One region of the Allobosea sp. 2RAB26 genome, then DNA from elsewhere that is predicted to be linked to it. Evidence: predicted binding sites of a transcription regulator. Region 1 holds the regulator's gene; each other region holds the start of a gene.
What was found. Region 1 encodes LexA, which represses DNA repair genes until DNA is damaged. Its sites were predicted from a motif close to TGTTCNNNNTGTGTTCNG; they were not measured.

Region 1 (3,206 bases):
TCGATCTCCCGGAAACTGCGCGATGAGCCTCACGCCCGTCCCCGTCGCCCTGAAGGCGCTGATCGACAGCGTTCCGGCACCGACACCATCAGAAACCCTGCCACTCGCACATTGCGCAGGGCGCGTGCTCGCCGCCGACCTGCAGGCGCTTCGGACCCAGCCCCCCTTTGCCAACTCCGCAATGGACGGATACGCCGTTCGCGCAGACGATATTGCGCCGGCAAATGAATTGCGTGTCATCGGCGAATCGGCTGCCGGTCGTTCCTTCTCAGGGATGGTCCGCTCCAATGAGGCTGTTCGCATCTTCACCGGTGCTCCGATTCCGGAGGGCGCCGATACGATCCTGATTCAGGAGAATGCGGACGGCGTCGGCACTGCGACGATCCGCGTGCGCGAGGGCGCCGAGCGCGGCAAGTTCGTTCGTCAGGCAGGATTGGACTTCTCCGAGGGCGAAGTGTTGCTTCTCGCCGGCAGCCGGCTCGACAGTGCGAGCCTCGGCCTCGCGGCAGCCATGGGCCACCCCATGCTCACTGTGCGTCGCAAGCCACTGGTCGCGATCCTCGCGACCGGCGACGAACTTGTCCAGCCCGGCGAGCCGGTTGGACCCGACCAAATCGTCGCGTCCAACAGTTTTGCGCTCGCCGCGCTGGTCGAGCAGGCCGGCGGCACGGCGCTCGATCTCGGGATTGCCCGCGATGATCATGCCGATCTCGCCGACAAGATTGGCCAGGCACGAAAGGCCGATGCCGATGTGCTGATCACCCTCGGAGGAGCCTCGGTAGGTGAGCACGATCTCGTCCAGGCAGCGTTGATCGGTCAAGGCATGGCGCTCGGCTTCTGGAAGATCGCCATGCGGCCGGGCAAGCCGATGATGATGGGCCGCCTCGGCCGCATGGTCGCGCTCGGCCTGCCCGGAAACCCCGTCTCGTCCATCGTCTGCGGGCATCTCTTCGTCGTACCGCTGCTCAGGACCCTCCTGGGCGTACCGGAACCCGAACGCGATCTGAGTGAGCCTGCAATCGTCGGAAGAAATTTGCCGGCAAATGATGAGCGGCGGGACTATATGAGGTCGGAACTGACGCTCACTCCGGAAGGATGGCTGGCAACGCCCTTCGCCAAGCAGGATTCATCGATGCTGGCCACTCTTGCCCGCGCCGACGCGCTGCTCATTCGCGAATCGTTTGCTGCGCCGGCAAACAAAGGCGACAACTGCCGGATCATCCGCCTACGCTGAGCGCGCTTGCGGAACACAACGCGAACCTGTATGGTGTTCGTGCTTTGTTTCGATTCCATACAAAGAGCGCCGGCGGGAACCATGCTGACACGCAAACAGTTCGAACTGCTTCGTTTCATCCAGGAACGCCTGCGCGAGACAGGGGTGCCCCCCTCCTTCGACGAGATGAAGGACGCGCTCGATCTGCGCTCCAAGTCCGGTATCCATCGCCTGATCATGGCGCTGGAGGAGCGCGGGTTCATTCGCCGCCTTCCCAATCGAGCCCGAGCGCTGGAGATCATAAAGCTGCCCGAAGGGGCCGGCGGCCCTCAGGCGACGCGCGGACGGTTCAGCCCCTCCGTCGTCCAGGGGGGGCTTGGCAAGGTCCGGCCGATCGCACCGCCCCCGGACGAAGATGTGCGCTCCACGGTTGCGATTCCGGTCATGGGGCGGATTGCCGCCGGTACACCGATTTCCGCCATCCAGAGCCGCAGCCATAGCGTGGCACTACCTGCCGACATGCTTGGCCCCGGTGAACATTTTGCCCTCGAGGTTCGCGGCGACTCGATGGTGGAAGCCGGCATTCTCGACGGCGATACGGTGGTGATCAAGCGTCAGGACACGGCCAATACCGGGGATATCGTCGTGGCTCTGATCGATGACGAGGAAGCAACGCTGAAGCGACTGCGCAAGCGCGGCTCCTCGATCGCGCTCGAGGCTGCCAATCCCGCCTATGAGACAAGGGTGCTGGGACCGGACCGAGTCAAGATTCAGGGCCGCCTGGTCAACCTGATGCGGCGCTACTGAAGCGGCTCGTGTTCTTCGACAGCCGCCAGCGGCAAAGCCGGCGTGCTTGCAGGCCGCTCCCGCTTGCGGCTCCAGGGACGATCGACACCATCCTGCTCTGATAGATGGGCACGCCAGCCGCCCTTGTTGCCGACAAGGGCGGTCGCGCCATGGCGCGACAATGCCCTGCGGTCGATCAGTCGTGCTGCGCACGGAGCGTTCCACGGAATCGGCGTGATGACGAGATCGGCGCGCCGACAGTCCTCGACGATGGCCAGGCGATCACGTGCAAAGGCAACGCTTCGTCCATCCTTGCTGCGGACGACACAACCCAACGTGTCGCAGGCCGCGCCTTCCCGCAGGCTGTTGTCGTCAGGCCGGCGATTGTCGCCATCTGCGTTCAGCCATTGCTGCAGCACGAAGCGGCTCGGATGCCCCGCCAGGATCATGCGACCATCGCCCCCGCGGACCAGGATGCCGGAACCATCGCGTTCGATCAGGATGTCGGGCCTGTCGGGCTTCGCTGCCACGAGCAGTCCCGCGATCAGGGGGGCGACGGCCAGGAAGCGCAGCGGTGTCGTCCAGAGCGTGATCCAGAGGAGCGCGGCGGCAAAGCATGCGAGCGCCGCGGCCCCGAATGCAGGAATGATCACTGCGGAGTGGTCGAATCCCGCAACCCAGCGCGCGGATTGCAGCACATAATCCGAAGCGACTCCCATGAGCGCCCAAGCCAGCCAATCCAGGCCGAAAGGATAGGCGAGCACGCCGAAGACAGCGGCAGGCATGACGATCAGGGAAACGAAGGGCAAGGCGAGCGCATTGCCGAGCAGACCGAAGGGGTTGAAGGTCTGGAAGTGATAGGCACCGAACGGTGCGGTTGCGACCGTCGCCAGCACGGTCGTGACCGTGAGCCCGACCACCGCGATCCAGATCGGCCGTAGCGGCCAAGGCAGGTTCGCCGGCGCCTCGGACTGGCCGCGATCCTCCCAGCGCTCGGCAAAGGCGATCAGCGCCGCGACAGCGCCAAAGGACATCTGGAAGCTTGGACCAAGCAGCGCGTCGGGCTCGCGCAGCAGAACGATCATCGCAGCGAGAGCCAGATTGCGCATGCTGAGCGCCGGGCGATCGACGAGGATCGCACCGAGCATGACCAATGTCATGATCAGCGAGCGCACCGTCGCGACCTCGGCTCCCGAGAAGATGCAAT
Region 2 (3,206 bases), on a different contig from region 1:
TCGTCTCCGCGGCGCCGATGGGCTCGGCGAAAGCTTGGCGAACCTCGATCAGGTCGGGCGGCCGAATGGCCTTGATCGGCTCGGCGAGGTCTCCAAGCGCCTGGTCGATGCGGCGGCCAAGCTCCGGACCAAAGCGCAGAGCCAGAGGAGCCCGCGGCTGCGCCAGCAAGTCACCGATCCGCTCGAAGCCCAAGGTGCGCAGCCCGGCACTAACCGAGGACGGAAGCCGCAGGGCCTCCAGCGGCAACGGAGCGATGATGGATGGTTCATGCCCTGGAGCGGCGACGATCGTCGAACGTGTCCTGTAACGAGCCAGTGCGTGAGCGGCGCCCCACGTATCAGCGATCGCCGCCCGAGCCACGATCCCCGACATGGCAAGGCGACCGATCACCCCGTCGAGCATAGCGTTCTCGCCGCCGTGTAAATGGTCCGCCCCGGTCGAGTCGATGACGATGCCGTCCGGCGGATCGGGTGCGACGACCGGTGCGATACGCTCCAGAATCCAGACAGCCAGCCGATCGAGTCCTTCGGCGTCAGCGGCTGGATCGGCATCCTCGACGATCAGACCCGGAACGAGTACCTGCGCCTTTGTCGCGGGCATGCCGATGCAAAGACCGGCGGCCTGAGCCGCAGCATCCGCTCCCAGCACCACTCGCCTGTTTCCGTCGCGTTCGATCAGGACGAGCGGCACCTCAGGCGGAGGCGCTGCGTCGCCAGCCTTCCGCCGCGCCCGGTCGGTGGACCAGGTCGGCAGGAAGAGTGAGACAACCCGTGTCATCGCACGCCTCCAACTCGAAATCTGCACTATCGCCGGCGCGGGCCCGGATGAGCTCGACCAGCCAGCGAGGCCGACCGACGCCGGGGACCGGCAGCGCTGAGGATGGCATCACCGAGACGCGCCAGCGCGTCATGGCGGCTGTTGGCTGACCGAAATCGGCGGCCTCCGTCTGACGCCGCCAACGGCGAAGGGCAATTCCGACCGACCCGGTCCCCTCCGCGGCCAGTTGCAGCCGACGAGAGGCGGTCATGGATAGGCGGGCAACTTCCCCGACGACGGATCCAAGCCCACCGTGCCGCAGCCCTTCCTCCATGCAGGAAAGCACGGTCTTGTCGTCGCAGGCTTCCACATAGATCACCCGATCGGCGGCTAGTCCCGCTTGCGCGATGGCGGGCGCGAAGAGATCCGGCCGCGTGATGCACCACAGGACCCTCCCCCGGGTGCGGGCTGCGACCCCCGCGCTGAACAGCGCGGCCGCGGCACCGTCGATCGCACCGTTGCCGCCGCCAGCCACTTCATGCAGCGCCCCGAGCGCCAATCCGCCGCCGGGGAGGCGCGAGTCCACCTCGGCGATTCCGAAAGGAAGCACCGATTTCGCGCGCCGGTTCGTGCCTTCGATCCTTGCGATCTGCGCGCGCAGAGAGTGTATGGCGAGCTCGGGCCGCACAATTGTTGGTGTCCTCTGAAAATGGGCGGGCCGCCATGTTCCTCTTTTGTTCCTACTTCAATGCCCGGGAGTCAAGATGAGGGCATCAATGCGATAGCCGCCTCGCTGACGGATCAGAGTGGTCCGACCACATCCGGGTTCATGGCGACAAAGAGTTCAGCCTGACGCTGAAACAACGTCCATGCCGGATCATTCTCCGACCGTCCGACTTGGCAGTGCATGACCTTGAAGATCGCAACCCCTCCGGCTGGCTGGTCGGGGTCTATCCGCGCGGCGCGACACATCGCCCTAGCAATTCTCTGGATACGCGGATCACCCGAATAATCCGCGGCGGTCACCGGTGCGTCCACCGGGTCGGCTTCAAATGTCAGAGACATAGCGGACCTCCACGACTCGCCCCAACCTCAGCCAGTGGCCTCAAACGATTGGATGGACCTGCCCCAAGGTTCGTTCCGGCAAAATGCGCGTCGTCCGCAAGCAAAATGACGCACTCTCGGCATTAGAGGATCATCGAGTGGGTGCCCCGTCGGCTCAGGCCGGCGGGGCTTCTTCACTGCAATAGCTACTGCCAAGTCTGACGGCCGTACCAGTTATCGACGTCCGACCGAACCTGATCCTTCGCGAGACCGTATCGCTCCTGGATTTTTCCCTCGAGCTGATCACGCTTTCCCGCGATCACGTCGAGGTCATCGTCAGTGAGTTTGCCCCACTGCTCTTTCACCTTGCCCTTGAGCTGCTTCCAGTTTCCTTCGACGCGATTCCAATCCATGGGACCTCTCCGTTGGCGTGAATGGGATAGCGAAAGAACGCACGGGCTGTGTTTTTGTTCAGAGACACTGCGGGTCTCCGCGCATCTGTCTGCCGGCGACCACCCTTGCCACTGCGATCGCTTCCCGCGCCCGTAAACCCGAAAACCGCGGACCGTCCGCGCAACCTGTTCGAGCTTGGATTGTTAACGGTAGGCGACCGTTGGAGGGGAGAAGCCTTCATGGATCTCATCATCAAGCAATCGAGCTCGACAAGGTGGGACCTGATCGACTTGCTCGGCCGTAACGCGGGGCATGTCGAGCTGGCCTTGTCCGGGTGCTTCCGCATAATTCCGTCGGGCCGAGCGGTGGGTACTATGGCAACACTCTCGCCGGGGCCATATTCCTCGTTAGACGCAGCGCTCGCCGCAATCGAAACTCATACGCGAGGCGTGTGCAGACGCGAGCCAGAGGAGCGCGGGCAACAGACGCCTATTGGCCCGGGCAATGAGGACACCTGAGAGCTTGTCTGCCCGCGGCTCTACCGCGCTCGCAGTTCGCTGGCGGAATCCACCTCCCGATGATCTGCGTGCGGGGCGGAGCCCCTTGAGGCGGCGATCCTACGAGATGCAGGGAACCCCCTCGCCAACGCGACGTTCACCAATCACTGGCCGCAGCTTTCGCAACGTCGAGCTGCATGCCGTACGCGCTGGCCGGATCGTCAGGACGGAGGTCTACTTCGGCTGGAATCTGCCCCACCCCTGCCCGGCCGGGAGGCTTCGTCGAAAATGACGGAGCGGGCCGCGCCGGAGCGTGAGTTCCTGCCCGATCCGATTAGCGCGCCCCGAGAAGCACCCTTGCGAAGGAGCCAACATGTTTCGCAGCGTCAATCCTGCAACCGGCGACGAGATCGCCACCTATCCCGAACTGACCGCGCCGGAGTTGGAGAGCAAGATCGTCAAGGCGGAGGCGGCCTTCCGGCACTGGCGTGCGAGGCCGATCGCGGAGCGCGCCG
Region 3 (3,206 bases), on a different contig from region 1:
GACCATGCCCGACGGTTCCAGGATCGAGTTGGACAGCGCGATCACCGTGCGGTGCTCTCTTGCGCTCGAGGTTCTCGCCTGGATCCGCGACGATCTCGCTGCGCTGGCGAGGCAGGAGAACGCCCGGCTTGCGAAGCTGACAGGGGTCGGCGGATATGCCTGCCGGTCACGAAACGCCGATACAGGTGCGCCGATCAGTGAGCATGCGAGCGGCAACGCTCTCGATGTCGGCGGGTTGCTGATGCAGGATGGCCGCGCCGTGGCATTCGCGGGTCAGGAGCCTCTGTCCCGCTCAATGCGCGACGCGGTGCAGAAGAGCGTCTGCCAACGGTTCGCCACCGTGCTCGGCCCGGGAGCCGACAGTTCCCACAAGGACCATCTTCATCTCGACATGCGCCAGCGCTCGCGAGGGTTTCGCATTTGCCAGTGGACGGTCGAATGAAGAGCAGTCCTGTTCTCCCCCCAGTCAGCATGCCAGACGCCGTCGGCGGAATGCCGATGGCGACGCGCTGGCGCCATGGCTGACGGTCAAGCCGGGTTCGCCTTCGCAGGCGGCGCGGGTGCCGCTTCACCGTCCGACCGCTCCCAGCCGAAGACGCTCCGGCCACCATACTCGGCGGAGCGCAGTCTCTCCTCCGTGACATACTCATCCAACGTCGGACCGGAGACGACGCGCTCCAGGCGCCGGCTTTCCCGGTCCAGACGTGCGATGGCAGCGAGCCTGTCGTCCTGACCGAGTTTCGCCCGATCGATGGCGGATTTCAGCACCGCGATCGTCTGGTCGTAGACCTTGGTGGGCACGGCGAACGGCTGTCTGTCCTTGCCGCCATGGGCGAGAGAGAAGCGCGCAGGATCGGCGAACCGGCACGGCGCGCCATGGATCACTTCCGCGACCATCGCAAGCGAACGGACCGTGCGGGCGCCGACGCCGGGCACGAGCAGCAATTCCGAGAAATCGGCGGGGGCGCTGTCGGCGGCTGCGGCGAGCGCACCATGGAGCCGTCGCGCAATGACGTCCTTGGGCCTGACCTCGTGATGTGCCGGCATGACGAGATGAGGTAGGGAAAGCTGCGCCGGCGACAGGACCGGCGGCGCCCGGTCGCGCTCCAGCGCCGCAAATTCCCTCACGATCCCCGACGGTCCGATGTCGCGCAGCAGATCGATCTGGCCGTTGCGGGAGAGGGCGGCGCGCCTGTCGGTCAGATTGATGATGCTGCCCTGGTTCTTGCCATCGATGGCGGCATGTGGCGCCTCGACGAAACTGCCCAGCCCTTCAGACTGCCAGTGATAGCGCCGGGCGAGGCCGCCATCGCCATTCATGCCCTGCTGCACCACGACCCAATGGCCGTCATTCCCGACGAAGAAGCCATGGAGATAAAGGTCGAAGCCGTCCTGCACGGCGGCACTGTCGACCTTGGCGACCAGCCGGCTCGCGGTGGCGAGCGCCTGTCCGTCGAACCCGACCCTCGCTCCAATCTGTTCGAGCTCGGCCGGTGTCTCGCGCGAATGGCGGCCCCGCCCGCCACAGACATGCAGGCCCAGCTCGCCCGACAGCGGAGCCAGCCCACGCTTGAGCGCGCCTATCACGCTGGTGGTGATACCCGACGAGTGCCAGTCCATTCCCATCACCGCCCCGAAGGACTGGAACCAGAATGGATGCGCCAACCGCCGCAGCAACTCGTCGCGGCCATAATGATGGATGATCGCCGCGCAGATGACCGCGCCGAGCTGCGTCATGCGCCGACCGAGCCAGGCGGGCACGCGGCCATGGTGGAGCGGAAGGTCGGCGCTGCCGGATCGCCGGGTCATGGCGAAGTCTCGCGAACGAAAGAGGAACGCCTGATATAGCCCGGCCTGTCCCCGCTTTCTACAGAAATTGATCCTCGTCGAGGCGGCTGGTCCTGTCGCTCCGTTGCGCCCGACCGCCGGTCGTCGCCGTGCACATCAAGATTCCGTTCAAATCCCGGCTATCTCGGCTGCAACCAACTTACCAATCCCCGGCAGGAAGCCGTCATCCTCTCCGATCGCTTCGCCCTGGGTGAAGACGGTCAGGATGAAGTCCTCGCCGCCAGGCAGGATGGCGCGCATCGCGTCGTGACGGCGAAATTCGGCGCGTACATCGCCCAGCCAGCGGGTCCGTCCGGCCTTGGACCAGATCCGCGAACCGTCCGGCAGGCCGCCGCCGAGATATCCGAGCAGTTGATAGGCGCCGCGGGCCCGGTCGGGACTTTCCTGGTCGCGAATGAGGTGGTCGCGCACCCGCTTCAGGCGAGCTTCCGGCAACAGCGAGGAGCCATAAAAGATCTCTGACATCAGACGCGCCATTGCGATCGGCGTCAGGCGGTTGTGGCCGATGGGAGAGAGATCGAGCCCGATTTTCTCGCGGCCGTAGCGCAAATCATCCATCAGCTTCTGGTCGAGATTGATGCCGACCAACTCGGACCAGCCCAAGCCGGCGAAGAAGCGGTTGATCTCCCGGCGGCGCTCGCACCAGTCGGCCAGGGCCTCCCCCTGCAGCAATGTGTCGCCGGTCGTGCCGGTGAGCAGGTCGATGATGTAGTTCGTTGCCGAATTGGACGACCAGAGGATCATGTCGCGCATCGCGCGGTCGAGTTCCTCATGCTCGGTCAACCGTCCCTCCGTGAGGGCCGCCTGCGCCGCGACGAGGTGAAAGACCTTGACCAAAGAGCATGGGTAGCTCCGCCAGTCGGCATGGCGGGCAGCTCCAACCGGTTTCTCACCAGCAGGCTGAGGGCGCAGCAGGACATAGGCGAACTGGTCCAGCGGGACACCACGTCCGGAATAGATCGAAGACGCATGGGCCTCGATGGCGCGGCCGATCCGCTGCAGTTCTGTATCGTCGCGAAAGAAGCTCATGATGTCCTCATGGCGCAGGCATCGGCCGCGCAGGAAAAGGTCAGCCCTTCGGGCGCAAGGCGGTGTCGAGCCCCTCGCCGATCAGGGCGAAGGTCACACCGGTATAGATGATGGCGAGACCCGGGCAGGTCGCGATCCACCAGGCGTCGAACAGGAACTCGCGGCCGTCCGAGATCATCAGCCCCCATTCCGGTGTCGGCGGCTGGATGCCGAGGCCGAGGAAGCTGAGCGAGGTCACGGCCAGGATCGTCAGGACGACATCCGCCATTGCATAGACGATTGCCGGGGTCACGGCGTTGGGCAGGACATGCCTGGCAACGATGTGCCGG

Region 2: the regulator LexA is predicted to act here: its motif matches at 1,482-1,499, upstream of AB4118_RS28810 (ImuA family protein).
Region 3: the regulator LexA is predicted to act here: its motif matches at 1,821-1,838, upstream of AB4118_RS25695 (DUF763 domain-containing protein).

The regions. Positions count from the first base shown of each region.
Region 1 is NZ_JBFRGS010000012.1:74,787-77,992, forward strand. It holds gene moaC (cyclic pyranopterin monophosphate synthase MoaC) at 1-26, shown strand, start outside; gene AB4118_RS22305 (molybdopterin molybdotransferase MoeA) at 23-1,234, shown strand; gene lexA (transcriptional repressor LexA) at 1,316-2,020, shown strand; gene AB4118_RS22315 (ComEC/Rec2 family competence protein) at 2,014-3,206, opposite strand, start outside.
Region 2 is NZ_JBFRGS010000021.1:13,911-17,116, forward strand. It holds gene AB4118_RS28805 (DUF6504 family protein) at 1-778, opposite strand, end outside; gene AB4118_RS28810 (ImuA family protein) at 693-1,445, opposite strand; gene AB4118_RS28815 (hypothetical protein) at 1,559-1,822, opposite strand; gene AB4118_RS28820 (CsbD family protein) at 2,008-2,214, opposite strand; gene AB4118_RS28825 (NAD-dependent succinate-semialdehyde dehydrogenase) at 3,065-3,206, shown strand, end outside.
Region 3 is NZ_JBFRGS010000016.1:34,005-37,210, forward strand. It holds gene AB4118_RS25690 (extensin-like domain-containing protein) at 1-442, shown strand, start outside; gene AB4118_RS25695 (DUF763 domain-containing protein) at 529-1,809, opposite strand; gene AB4118_RS25700 (serine hydrolase) at 1,957-2,877, opposite strand; gene AB4118_RS25705 (ABC transporter permease) at 2,918-3,206, opposite strand, start outside.